DNA from 2 places in the Luteimonas sp. MC1828 genome. Region 1 is predicted to be linked to the other one. Evidence: predicted binding sites of a transcription regulator. Region 1 holds the regulator's gene; the other holds the start of a gene.
What was found. The regulator sigma-54, encoded in region 1, starts transcription at its own class of promoters, with help from an activator protein. The targets are predictions, from matches to a motif close to TGGCACGNGCNTTGC.

Region 1 (6,579 bases):
ACGCCCTGCGACTGCAGGCGCGCGACTTCCGACGGCGCGAGCGTGTCGCTGACCAGGATCTCGCCGGCCACGCCCTCGACGGTGGCATCGTGCTGGTGCAGCACGGCGTGCACGCGGCGGATGACGTGGTCGATGTCCTCGATGCGGCTGCGGAAGTAGGGGTCGTCCATCCCCTCGAACACCGCGGCCAGGCGGTCGCGCTGCAGGCGCAAGGCATAGTCGGCGCCGTACAGTCCCTTGGCGATCAGGTCGTCGAGGCCCTGCAGGAGTTCGGGGTCGTCGAGCAGCAGCGCGTGCAGGTCGAGGAACTCGCCGACTTCCTGGGCCAGCGCGCCGTGCAGGCGCGAGCGCATCATGCGCAGCTCCTCGCGCACCGCGTCGAGCGCCTGGTGCAGGCGCGCGAGCTCGCCGGGCACGTCGGCCAGGCGGATGTGTTCTTCGGCGACTTCCAGCGCGTGCGGCTGGCGGACCCGGGCGCGGCCGAGGGCGTTGCCCCTGGATGCACCGTGCCCGGGCAGCTCCCTGCGCATCAGCTGTCCTCGTCGAAACGCCGCTCGAACAGGGCGGCGACATCATCTGCCGCCGCTTCCTCGTCAACGCCGTCGGTGCGCAGCACCACGGTGGTGCCCGGGCCGGCGGCGAGCAGCATCACGCCCATGATGCTCTTCGCGTTCACCTCGCGCCCCTTGGCGGTGAGGGTGACGTTGCAGCCGTAGCCCGACAGCGCCTGCACCAGCTTGGCGGTGGCACGGGCGTGTAGCCCCAGCTTGTTGGCGACCAGGAGTTCGCGCTCGATCATGGCTGCCTTGCCTCATGCGTCATCGTGGACCACTCCATTGCGCGCGCCGGCGGCGGCCACCGCGGGCAGGTCGTCGAGCGCGAGCTCGGGATAGTTGAGCACGCGCAGCAGCATCGGCAGGCTCAGCGCGGACACACGGCGCACGGGCGTGCCCAGGCGCGCCAGGCGCGCGGCGATGTTGCTGGGCGTGGCGCCGTAGACATCGGTCAGCACCAGCACGCCGTCGCCGCCGTCGGCCCGGCGCAGCGCCGCACTCGCCTGCGGCAGCAACACGTCCGGATCGGCCTCGAACGGCACCTCGAACGCCTCGACGCGCAACGGCAGGGTGCGCAAGAGGGTGGTCGCCACCGCGGCGAGCGCGGTACCGATGCCTTCGTGGGTGACCAGGAGTATGCCGACAGCCATCGGCACAAATTAACAGAGGCGGATGACCGTCAGGAAGCGCCGGTGGGCCGATAGCTCGCCGGACGACTCAATCCAGCTCGCGGTGGTGGGTGGCGACCTCGTGCCAGCCCTGCGCCCGGGCGTGCGCGGCCATCGCCTCGGCCAGGTAGACCGAGCGGTGGCGGCCGCCGGTGCATCCGAACGCGATGGTGACGTAGCTGCGCGTCGACGAGCGCATGCGCGGCAGCCAGATGTCGAGGAAATCGGAGACGTGCTTGCGGTACTCCAACACGTCAGGCTGCGCCTCCAGGTACTCGCGCACGCCGCCGTCGCGCCCGGACAGCGGGCGCAGGCGCGCGTCCCAGTGCGGGTTGGGCAGGGCGCGCGCGTCGAACACGAAGTCCGCGTCCGGCGGAACGCCGTGGCGGTAGGCGAAGGATTCGAACAGCAGCGACAGCGACGAATCCATGGCCAGCCCGAGCTCGGTCAGCACGCGCCGGCGCAGCTGGTGCACGTTGAGTTCGCTGGTGTCGATGATCACGTCGGCCTGCGTGCGCAGCGGCTTCAGGACCTGGCGCTCGAGCGAGATGGCGTCGTTCAGCGCCAGCCCCAAGCGGGTCAACGGATGGCGGCGGCGGGTGTCGGAGTAGCGCTTGAGCAACACCTCGTTTCGGGTATCGAAGAACACCAGGCGCGGGTCGAGGCCCATCGCCCCGACCGCCGACAGCCACTCGGGGAGATTGGCGAGGTCGCCGCGGCTGCGCACGTCGATGCCCACCGCAAGCTTCTGCGATGCGCGTTCAGGATGGGTGGCGCTGCGCACGAAATCCGGCAGCAGTTCGGCCGGGAGGTTGTCGACGCAGTAGAAGTCGATGTCTTCGAACGTGTTCAGCGCGACCGTCTTGCCGCTGCCCGACATGCCGCTGACGATCAGCAGCGAGTGGCCGGCATCGTTCATGACGAACCCTCGAGGAACCTGGAATGGCGTGCAAGGAATGCCACCGCCGGGTCGGCGCCCTTGGCACGCAGCATGTGCGTGCGGGTCGCCGCTTCGGTCAGCACCGCGAGGTTGCGGCCGGGCATTACCGGCAGGGTGATCATCGGTACGTCCAGGTCGAGCACGCGGCGGAAACCGAGGTCGCCGGTGAGGCGCACCATGCCACTGGCGTCCTGCGCCTCGGCGGCGGCGTCCGGGCGCGCCAGGTGCACGACCAGGCGCAGGTACTTGTTCCGCTTGACCGCGGTGTCGCCGAACATCTCGCGGATGTTGAGCACCCCCAGGCCACGCAGCTCGAGCAGGTCCTGCAGGAGCTCGGGGCAGGTGCCGTCGAGCACATCGGGCGCGATCTGGGCGAACTGCGGAGCGTCGTCGGCGACCAGGCGGTGCCCGCGGGTGACCAGCTCGAGCGCCAGCTCGCTTTTGCCGGTGCCGGACTCGCCGGTGATCAGCACGCCGACCGAATAGATCTCCATGAATACGCCATGCAGCGTCACCTGCGGCGCGAGGGCGCCGGCGAGGTGGTACTGCAGCATGTTGAGCAGTTCGTGGCCGCGACGCGGCGAGGACCACAGCGGCGTACCCGATTCCTCGGCCATCTTGCGGAGGTCTTCGGGGCAGGACTGGTCCTTGCTCACCACCAGCGCCAGCGGTCGGTACTGCAGGATCCGCTCGAGCGTCTCCCAGCGCGCCCGCGAGTCAAGGCCGTCGAGCCAGGCGAGCTCCTCCGAGCCCAGGATCTGCACCTTGTTGGGGTAGATGATGTTGAGATAGCCGGCGAGCGACGGGCGCCGCGCGACGGTGTCGACCGTCTCCAGCTGTCGGGCCGCGCCCCCCTGGCCTGCCAGCCAGCGCAGGCCGAGGCGTTCGCGCAGCTGCTCGAACAGCTCCCGCGCGGTGATTGCGGCATTCATGCGCTTCCACTCCCGGGCGCTGCGGCGTCGCGCAGCAATACGCTGCGCAGGGCGGGCAGGTCGGGCGCGGCGCGCAGCGCGTCGCGGAATTCGGCGTCGGCAAAGCGCGCGGCGAGTTCGGACAAGGTGTCCAGGTGCTGCTGCGCGCTGCCGACCGGTACGCCCATGGCGAACACCAGGTCGACCGGTGCGCCATCCAGCGCGCCGAAGTCCACGGCGGGCGACAGTTTCAGGAACGCCGCGCTGGCGGCGTGGGCACCGCTGCGGCAGTGCGGGATGGCCACCCCGTGGCCGATCGCGGTGCTGCCGACCGCCTCGCGTTCACGCAGGCCTGCGGCCAGCGCCGCGCGGGACCCGGGGTCGGCGTCGCAGAGCAGGCGCGCGGCGGCGTCGAGCACCTGGTCGCGGCTGCCGGGCGCGGCCAGCAGCACGATGCGCTCCGCGGCCAGCAGGTCGGTGTAAGGCATGCCCCCCGGGTCCTTCCTGTCTCGGCGTCAGCCGGCTTCTTCGCGCAGCGGGTTGCCGCCACGGCGGTGCTGGTCGATGAGCTTTTTCTTCTCCTTGACGAGCATGCGGTCGAGCTTGTCGGCCAGGAGATCGATCGCCGCGTACATGTCGACCGCGCGGGCGTCGGCGTGGAGCATCTTGCCGGACACCGAGACGGTGACCTCGGCGAGGTGGTCGGGCTTGTCGATGCTGAGCTGGGTGCGCATCTCCAGCGGCGGATCGTAGAGTCTCGACAGCCTCCCGAGCTTGGTCTCGACGTAGTCGCGCAGGGCAGGTGTGACATCCATCTGCTGGCCATGGGTCTCGATACGCATCGGCAACCTCCTCGTTCGGTGGGAACCCAGCATCGCGCAAGTCGACGGCGCGATGGTCATGGACAGGTTAACCCACGGCCGGAGGGCCGGAAAGGTTGCATCGCGGTTCAGGCGATACGCACGCGCTCGTGCGAAGAGGCGATGTGGAGCGCCTCGCGGTACTTGGCCACGGTGCGCCGGGCCACAGGCACGCCGCTGGCCTTCAGGCTTGCCGCCAGGCGCGCGTCGGACAGCGGTTTGCGCGGGTCCTCGGCTTCCACCAGCCGGCGGATCATGTCCTGGATGGCGGTGCTGGACGCTTCTCCGCCGGAGCCGGTGTCGATGCCGGATGCGAAGAACGCCCGCAGCGGCAAGGTGCCGCGCGGCGTGTGCACGTATTTGCGCGATACCGCGCGCGAGACCGTCGACTCGTGCATGCCGATCTGCGCCGCCACTTCGCGCAGGGTGAGCGGACGCAGCGCCTGTGCGCCGAACTCGAGGAAGCCGGACTGCTCGCGCACCAGGCAGCGCACCACCTTGAGCAGGGTTTCGCCGCGCGCCTCGATGTTCTTCAGCAGCCAGCGCGCCTCCTGCAGGCGGCCGCGCAGGTAGCCGGCATCGGCGCCGGCGGCGTGCTGCAGCATCTGCTCGTAACCGCGGTGGATGGTGAGCCGCGAGTGGCTGCCACCGGCCAGCACCACGCGCCACATGCCGTTGCGGCGGACGATGCTGCAGTCGGGTACCACGTAGGTGTCCTGGGGCATGCCGCCCACCTGGGCGCCCGGGCGCGGGTCGAGGCTGCGGATGAGGTGCAGGACGGTTTCGGCGTCCGCCGCGTCGCACCCCAATGCATCTGCCAGCCCGGACACGCCGAGCCGCGGGAGGCGGTCGATCAGCGTGGACACGACGCGGCGCGCGCCGTCCAGGCCTGGCGTGTCGGCGGGCAGGACGGCCAGCTGCAGCAGCAGGCATTCGCCGAGGTCGCGCGCGCCCACGCCGGTGGGATCCAGGCGCTGGACCTTGCCCAGCACGCAGGCGACCTCGGCTTCGCTGCACTCGATCTCGGGTGCCAGGCCCTGCGCGATCGCGGCCAGCGGCTCGCGCAGGTAGCCGTCATCGTCGATGGCATCGACGATCGCTTCGCCGACCGCGACTTCGCGCGGCGACAGGTGGCTCAGGTTGAGTTGCCAGGACAGGTGGTCGCGCAGCGTTTCCGACTGGGCGATGCGCTCGGACGCGTCGCCGTCGCCATCGCCGTCATCGTTGCCGCCGCTGCCGCCGCTCCCGGACCACGCGCCGTCGCCATCGTCCTGCCAGGAGTCGTCGCCGCGGTCGTCATCGCGCGCGGCTTCGGTGTCGTTGCCAGGGGAGTCGTGGTGCTGCTCGCCGCCATCGCTATCGCCATCGCCGGTCGCGGCGGGCTCTTCCCAGTCGAGCAGCGGATTGCTTTCGACAGCCGCGTTGATCTCGGCTTCGAGCTCGGGCGTCGCCAACTGCAGCAGGTGCAACGCCTGGCGGAGCTGGGGCGTGAGCACCAGCTGTTGTCCCAACGATGTCTGCAGGCGAGGCTTCACGGCGTCCCCGGTTCATGGCGGGCGACGCGCGACGGCTACAGGCGGAACGCATCCCCCAGGTAGACCCGGCGCACGTCGGGATTTGCCAGCAGCGCGTCCGGAGCCCCCTGCGCGAGCACGCCACCATCACTGAGGATATACGCGCGGTCGCAAATGCCCAAGGTCTCGCGGACGTTGTGGTCGGTGATGAGCACGCCGATGCCGCGGTTCTTGAGGTGGCGCACGATGCGCTGGATCTCGCCGACCGAGATCGGATCGACGCCGGCGAACGGTTCGTCGAGCAGCATCAGCCGGGGCTTGGCGGCCAGCGCCCGCGCGATCTCGACGCGGCGGCGCTCGCCGCCCGACAGGCTGGCGCCGGTCTGGCCGGCAACGTGGCCCACCTGCAGTTCGTCCATCAGCTTCGCCAGCTCGGCCTCGCGGCCCTGGCGGTCGAGGTCGTCGCGCAGCTCGAGCACCAGCATGATGTTGTCGGCGACGCTCAACTTGCGGAACACCGACGGTTCCTGCGGCAGGTAGCCGACGCCGAGGCGCGCGCGCCGGTGCATCGGCTCACCGGTGATGTCGCGGCCGTCGAGGACGATGCGTCCGGCGTCGGCCGGCACCAGGCCGACGATCATGTAGAAGCAGGTGGTCTTGCCGGCGCCGTTCGGCCCGAGCAGGCCGACGACTTCGCCGGCGTCGAGGGTCAGGCCGAACTCGCGCACGACCTCGCGCTGGCCGTAGCGCTTGCGCAGGCCCTCGGCGACCAGCATCAGCCGCCGCCCGGCGCGGGTTGCGCAGCCTTGGGCAGGATGCGCGTGCGGATCTGGCCGCCGGTCGCGCTGCCCGCGCCCTGCACATGGCCGGTGCGCATGTTGTAGGTGATGCGCGCGCCGCTCATCGTGCCGCGCCCGGGCTGCACGAGTTCGACGTTGCCGGTGAAGACCACGGTCTCGGTGCGCAGGTCGTAGTCGACGTTCTGGGCGCTGGCGTCGATCGCGCCACCGCTGTCGAGTTGCTGCTTGAGCCGCACCGGCCCACCGGTGAGGATGACCTTCTGGATGTCGTCGCCGCCGCGGCGCACGTCGGCCTTGCTGGCGCGGATGTCGAGCGTGCCCTGGACGATGCG
Region 2 (6,579 bases), 490 kb from region 1:
ATTCCGTCGAAGCGCGGCATCGCGCCCGGCTACGAGCAGAAGGCGTTCCCCGATGCCGACAAGCGCGGCCGCCTGCGCCTGGTCGCCAGTCCGGACGGGCGCGACGGTTCAGTGACCCTGCATCAGGATGCGACCATGTCCGCAGGCCTGTTCGATGGCGACGAGTCGGCGATGCAGGAGATCGCCCCGGGACGGCTGGCGTACGTGCACGTCGTGCGCGGCGCGGTGACGGTCAATGGCCATGCGCTCGAGGCCGGCGATGCGCTGCTGTACGCCGACGAGCCGCGGGTCGAGATCGCGCACGGCACCGGCGCCGAGGTCCTCGTGTTCGACCTGCCGCGCATCCAATGACATCGCCGCGGCGCAACCCGCGCCGCGGCCCGCACTTTCTTCCGGAGATCGACATGCGTTCCAGCCACCTGCTCCTCCCGCTCGCGCTTGCCGCGACCCTCGCCATCGCCGCGCCCGCGTCCGCCGCCGACTACGTCCAGGCCGCCGGCTCGGCGCTGACGTTCGCCAGCGAATACGACGGCGAAACCTTCACCGGGCAGTTTCCGGGCTTCACCACCACGCTCAGCTTCGACCCCGCCGCGCCTGCTGCCGCGAAGCTCGACGTGCTGATCCCGCTGGCGGGAGCGGTCACCGGCAACGCCGACCGCGACTCCACGCTCGCCAGCAAGGACTTCTTCGACATCGCCAGCTTCGCGCAGGCCCGCTACACCGCGGCAGGCTTCCGCAGCCTCGGCGGCAACCGCTACGCCGCCGATGGCACGCTCAGCCTGCACGGCGTCAGCAAGCCGGTGACGCTCACCTTTACCTGGACACCGGGTGCGCAGCCGCTGCTGGCGGGCAATGCGGTGGTCAAGCGCCTGGCGTTCGGCGTGGGCGGCGGCGACTGGGCCGACACCGCCACCATCCCGGACGAGGTCGCGATCTCGACCCGCGTCCGCTTCACTGCAGCGAAGTAGGCTTCAGCAGGCCGGCACCGTCCGGCCGGGTCAGTGCGTGCAGGATGCGGTGGTCCTCGGCATCCAGCACGTTGCCGGCATCGCCGCGGAAGCGCATGCGGAACGCGCGGATGGTCGCCTCCGGCGCGTCCAGCGGATAGCCGAGCAGGCGCAGCGCCTGCAGGGCGTCGAAGCCTTCGGGCGCCGGCGGCGCATCGTCGGCCGGCCAGATGCCGAAGCCGGCTTCGGCCAGCCGCCGCCACGGGAAGCGCGTACCGGGATCGATCTTGCGCGACGGCGCCAGGTCGGAATGGCCGATCACCTGGCTGCGCGCGATGCGCAGCCGGGTGGTGAGGTCGTCGAGCAGGCGCAGCAGTGCATCGACCTGCGCGCCGCTGAAGTCCTCGACGCCGTCGTTGTCGATCTCGATGCCGATCGAGGCCGAGTTGAGGTCGGTGATGGTGCCCCAGCTGCCGCCGCCGGCGTGCCAGGCGCGCTGGCTGTCGGCGACCAGCTGGTAGATCGCGCCATCGTCGCCCACCAGGTAATGCGAACTCACCGGGCCACCGCTGTTGTGCGTGCGCAGCGTGTGCAGGCTCTGCTCGACCGACTGCTGCTCGGTGTAGTGCAGCACGATGATCACCGGGCGGCGCGCATCGTGGTTGGGCGACGGCACCCAGGTGGCAAGCGGATTGCGTGGTGCCTGGTGGGCGCAGCCGGCGAGCAGTGCGAGGCAAAGGACTGCCGCAAGAGGTTTGATGTTCTTCATGGGGCAATCGAACCCGTGATCGCGATGCAATGCAACCGTGCGGGGCCCCTGTGGTGGCCGGGAGGCCTTCGCGGCTCATTTCCCCCGGATCCGCCTGCGGCGGATGCCTCCTCCTTGACTTCCCCGCGAAGGCCTCCCGGCAACTTCGGGGCGCCGCGCAGCCCGCGGATACCGAAAAGCATTCGCCAGATCGGGGGCTGTAGCCTTTGCTCCTCCCACCCCCGCGCGCTGCGGCGGACCGGGTGCCAAGGCCCTTGAGGGCGAAGTCAAGGAGGAGGCGATGGCCGCGAGGCCATCGCCGGGGGACATGAGCCCTCAAGGGCCTTGGTACCCGGCACCCGCACCCGACACCCCCAACGTCAGATCGCGTAGTACATCTGGTACTCGAGCGGATGGGTCGCGGCGCGGAACGCGGTCACTTCCTTCATCTTCAGCGCGATGTAGGCGTCGATGAAATCGTCGCTCATCACCCCGCCGGCCTTGAGGAACTCGCGGTCGGCGTCGAGCGCTTCCAGCGCCTGGTCGAGCGAATGGCAGACGGTCGGGATGCCCTTGGCTTCTTCCGGCGGCAGGTCGTAGAGGTCCTTGTCGCTCGGGCCGCCCGGGTCGATCTGGTTCTTGATCCCGTCGAGGCCGGCCATCATCAGCGCGGTGAAGATCAGGTAGCCGGAATTCATCGGATCGGGGAAGCGGAACTCGATGCGGCGCGCCTTCGGGTTGGACACGAACGGGATGCGGCAGCTCGCCGAACGGTTGGACGCCGAGTAGGCCAGCATCACCGGCGCCTCGAAGCCCGGCACCAGGCGCTTGTAGCTGTTGGTGCTGGAGTTGGCGAACGCGTTGATGGCGCGCGCGTGCTTGAACACGCCGCCGATGTACCACAGCGCGGTCTGGCTCAGGCCGCCGTAGCCGTCGCCGGAGAACAGGTTCACACCGCCCTTGGCCAGCGACTGGTGCACGTGCATGCCGCTGCCGTTGTCGCCCACCAGCGGCTTGGGCATGAAGGTGGCGGTCTTGCCGTTGCGGTGCGCCACGTTCTTGACGATGTACTTCATGGTCAGCAGTTCGTCGGCCTTCTGCACCAGCGAGCTGAACTTGGTGCCGATCTCGCACTGGCCGGCGTTGGCGACTTCATGGTGGTGCACTTCCACTTCGATGCCGACGGCTTCGAGCGTCTTGCACATCTCGGCACGGATGTCGTGCAGCGAGTCGAGCGGCGCCACCGGGAAATAGCCGCCCTTCACGCCCGGACGGTAGCCGGTGTTGCCGCCTTCGTACTCGCGGCCCGAGTTCCACGCGGCCTCTTCCGAATCGACATGGAAGAAGGTGTGGCCCATGTCGTTGGCGTAGCGCACCGAGTCGAAGATGAAGAACTCGGGCTCGGGGCCGAAGAACGCCTGTTCGGCGATGCCACTGGACTTGAGGTAGGCCTCGGCGCGGCGCGCGATGCCGCGGGGGTCGCGGTTGTAGGCCTGCATGGTGGTCGGGTCGAGCACGTCGCAGGTGATCACCAGCGTCGGATCGGCGGTGAACGGATCGAGGAACGCGCTGTTGCCGTCGGGCAGCAGCACCATGTCGGACTGGTGGATGCCGCGCCAGCCACCAATGCTGGAACCGTCGAACATCTTGCCGTCCTCGAACAGCGCCGGCTCGACGATCGAGGTCGGGAAAGTCACGTGGTGCTGGACGCCACGCATGTCGGTGAAACGCAGGTCGACGAATTCGACCTTGTGGTCCTTGATCAGCTTTTCGACGTGTTCGAGGGACATGGCGGGCTCCTGGGGCATTGGGATGGGTCGCGGGCGACCCTGACCCGTTGATCGACGCAAGCCGCGTGCCAACCCGCAAGTAATTGAATTTTCTGGGATTCCAGCCAGGGCTGGTGACACATTGCACCAAGACAGATCGATAAACACGGCTTCGTGCACCTGATTGGTGCGTAACGCTTCCGCTATGCTGCCGCCGCGCCGCGCATTGTGTCCGCGCGCCATGCCACCCATTCACGGAACTCCGCTCCGATGACCGATCCGCTGGCCGCCCTGCTGCTGGGCATCCTTGAAGGCCTCACCGAATTCCTGCCGATTTCCAGCACCGGGCACCTGCTGATTGCCCAGTACTGGCTGGGCGCGCGTTCGGACTTCTTCAACATCGTCATCCAGGCGGGCGCGATCCTCGCGATCACGCTGGTGTTCCGCGAGCGCATCTGGGCCCTGGCCACCGGCCTGGGCGAGACCCGCCACCGCGACTACGCACTGAAGCTCGCCACCGCGTTCCTGGTGACCGCGATCGTCGGCCTGCCGGTGCGCCTGCTGGGCTGGGAGCTGCCCGAGACCGTGACCCCGATCGCCTGGGCGCTGGTGATCGGCGGCGTGTGGATGCTGGTTGCGGAACGCATGGCCGAACGCCGGCCGGAGAGTGTCCACGTGACCTGGACAGTGGCCATCCTGGTGGGCCTGGCGCAGGTGGTCGCGGGCGTGTTCCCCGGCACCTCGCGCTCGGCGGCGGCGATCTTCATCGCCATGCTGTTCGGGCTCAACCGGCGCCCGGCGGCGGCCGAGTTCGTGTTCCTGGTCGGCATCCCGACCATGTTCGCGGCCAGCGCCTACACGTTCCTGGAACTCGTCCAGGACGGCGCGGTCGGCGGCGAGAACTGGGCCGACGTCGGCATCGCCTTCGCGGCCGCCACGGTGACCGGATTCCTGGTGGTGAAGTGGCTGCTCGGCTATATCGAGCACCACCGGTTCACCGGCTTCGCGGCGTACCGCATCCTGCTGGGCGCGGCCCTGCTGCTGTGGCTGCCCAGCGGGGACTGACGGCCACGCCGCGACCCCGCCGCGACCCCACACCGCGCGCCTGCGCGTTGAACACTGACCCACGTCCATGGAGCACGCCATGAAGCCACTGCTGGTCCTTGTCCTGCCGCTGGCGCTCGCCGCCTGCACCCGCGCGCCCCAGGATGCGCCCCCGCCCGCCGCGCCCGTAACCGTCGGCAACGCCGCGACGCCCGCGCCCGGCCAGGCCGACGCACTCGCGGCCTATCACTGGCACCTCGACGCCGCGACCAGCGCCGATGGCGACCGCATCGCGGCGCTGTTCGCCAATCCCGACAAGCCGCTGCAGCTCGACTTCGCCGACGGCCGGATCGCGATCGGCAATACCTGCAACCGCATGGGCGGCGAGGCCACGTTCGATGGCGCGCGCCTCACGGTCGGGCAGCTGGTCAGCACGCAGATGGCCTGTGCCGACGCCGCCCTGATGGCGATGGAGCGCGAGGCGGGCACGCGCCTGGCGGGCGGTCACGCGGTGACCCTGGTCGCCGGTGATCCGCCGCGCCTGGAGCTGGTCAACGCCGTCGGCGACACGCTGGTCTTCATCGGCGCCGCCACGGCACGGACCCGTTTCGGCGTGGCGCCGGAGCGCGTGTTCCTCGAGGTCGCCGCCGAGCGGGTCGACTGCCACCACCCGGTAATGCCGGACTATCGCTGCCTGCAGGTCCGCGAGCTGCAGTACGACGCCGCCGGCCTGCGCACGGGCGCAGGCGACTGGGGCCCGCTGTTCCAGGAGATCGAGGGCTACGACCACCAGCCGGGCACCCGCAACGTGCTGCGCCTGGACCGCTACCCGCGCAAGGACGTGCCCGCGGATGCGTCGGCGGTCGCCTACGTGCTGGACATGGTGGTGGAGTCGGAGCAGGCGTCGGCCGACTGATGCCGCCACGCGCGCCGCGGCATCAGGCCGCGGCGTGCAGGCTGTAGCTGCCCCAGGTGGCGGCTTCGGCCAGCACGTGGCCCTGCATGGCACGCAGCGCATCGCCGGCGGTGAAGCGCTCGTCAACGCCGAGACGCGCCACGTCGAGCGCGAACACGCGGAAGAAATAGCGGTGCTCGCGCAGGTCGTTGGCCGGCGGGTACGGGCCGTCGTAGCCGAAGTAGTCACCGGCCATGTCGGCGTTGCCCGCTAACCAGCCGGTGTAGTCGTTGAGCCCCTGGCGCGCACCCGCCGGACCGGCCGGCGCGCGCTTGCCGCGGGCATCCACGCCGTCGCTGCAGCTGCCGGCGGCGATGTCGTGCACTTCGGCCGGGATGTCGACCATCACCCAGTGGATGAAGTCGCCACGCGCGTGCTCCACCGGGATCTCGACGCCCTCGGCGCCGACCAGAGCGGCGTCGGTAGGCGCGTCGGTATCGATGCACAGCAGCGCGAACGAACGCGTGCCGGCCGGCGCGTCGCGCCACGACAACTGCGGATTGCGGTTGCCGCCGAAGCCGCCCGGCGCGCCGAGCGCGAATTCCGCCGGGATGGCCTGGCCGTGCGCGAAGCTTGTGCTGTCGATGTGCATGGAATCCTCCGGATCAGTCGAGCGGATAGCCGAGCCGCTGCGCAACCGGATGCAGGTGCGCGAACGCGTCGGCCAACAGGTCGGAATACGCGCGCCATGTCCCGGCGGCCAGGCGCCGCCCACCGAAGAAATGCGCCGGCGGCGGCGGCAGGGTGATGTCCAGCGCCGCGCCGAGCTGCGCCGCGACCGCGACCGGGTCTTCGACGATGTCGTCGAGGCGCAGCAGGCGATGGGGCACCAGGTCCTGTTCGTGCAGGCTGGCGACCTGCCCAAGCCCCTGCGCGAGCCACTCCGCAGCCGCCTCGGGCGACGTGACGCGGAAGTGGGTGGGTGCACCGAACGCCAGCCAGTCGAGCAGCATGTCGCGCGGGTCGCGAAGCGGCACCAGCAGCCGCGCCTCGGGCAGCGCGCTGCGCATCACCGCGGCGTAGGCGTTGTCCCAGATCGGCAGCCAGTCGATGACCGCGCCGTCGATGCGGCGCGACGGCAGCGCCGAACGCCAGCTCGCCACGACCTTGTCGGCG

Region 2: a site for sigma-54 is predicted at 3,542-3,556, ahead of glnA (type I glutamate--ammonia ligase). Genes of this name have one in related genera too.

Annotation. Positions count from the first base shown of each region.
Region 1 covers NZ_JAEMNY010000001.1:1,519,309-1,525,887, reverse strand. Annotated here, with positions in the region: gene ptsP (phosphoenolpyruvate--protein phosphotransferase) at 1-530, opposite strand, end outside; gene JHB91_RS07005 (HPr family phosphocarrier protein) at 530-799, opposite strand; gene JHB91_RS07000 (PTS sugar transporter subunit IIA) at 812-1,204, opposite strand; gene rapZ (RNase adapter RapZ) at 1,272-2,141, opposite strand; gene hprK (HPr(Ser) kinase/phosphatase) at 2,138-3,094, opposite strand; gene JHB91_RS06985 (PTS sugar transporter subunit IIA) at 3,091-3,561, opposite strand; gene raiA (ribosome-associated translation inhibitor RaiA) at 3,589-3,915, opposite strand; gene JHB91_RS06975 (RNA polymerase factor sigma-54) at 4,023-5,468, opposite strand; gene lptB (LPS export ABC transporter ATP-binding protein) at 5,504-6,223, opposite strand; gene lptA (lipopolysaccharide transport periplasmic protein LptA) at 6,223-6,579, opposite strand, start outside.
Region 2 covers NZ_JAEMNY010000001.1:2,006,561-2,013,139, forward strand. Annotated here, with positions in the region: gene JHB91_RS09245 (pirin family protein) at 1-351, shown strand, start outside; gene JHB91_RS09250 (YceI family protein) at 405-968, shown strand; gene JHB91_RS09255 (N-acetylmuramoyl-L-alanine amidase) at 952-1,716, opposite strand; gene glnA (type I glutamate--ammonia ligase) at 2,076-3,485, opposite strand; gene JHB91_RS09265 (undecaprenyl-diphosphate phosphatase) at 3,735-4,529, shown strand; gene JHB91_RS09270 (META and DUF4377 domain-containing protein) at 4,609-5,424, shown strand; gene JHB91_RS09275 (YbhB/YbcL family Raf kinase inhibitor-like protein) at 5,447-6,055, opposite strand; gene JHB91_RS09280 (tetratricopeptide repeat protein) at 6,069-6,579, opposite strand, start outside.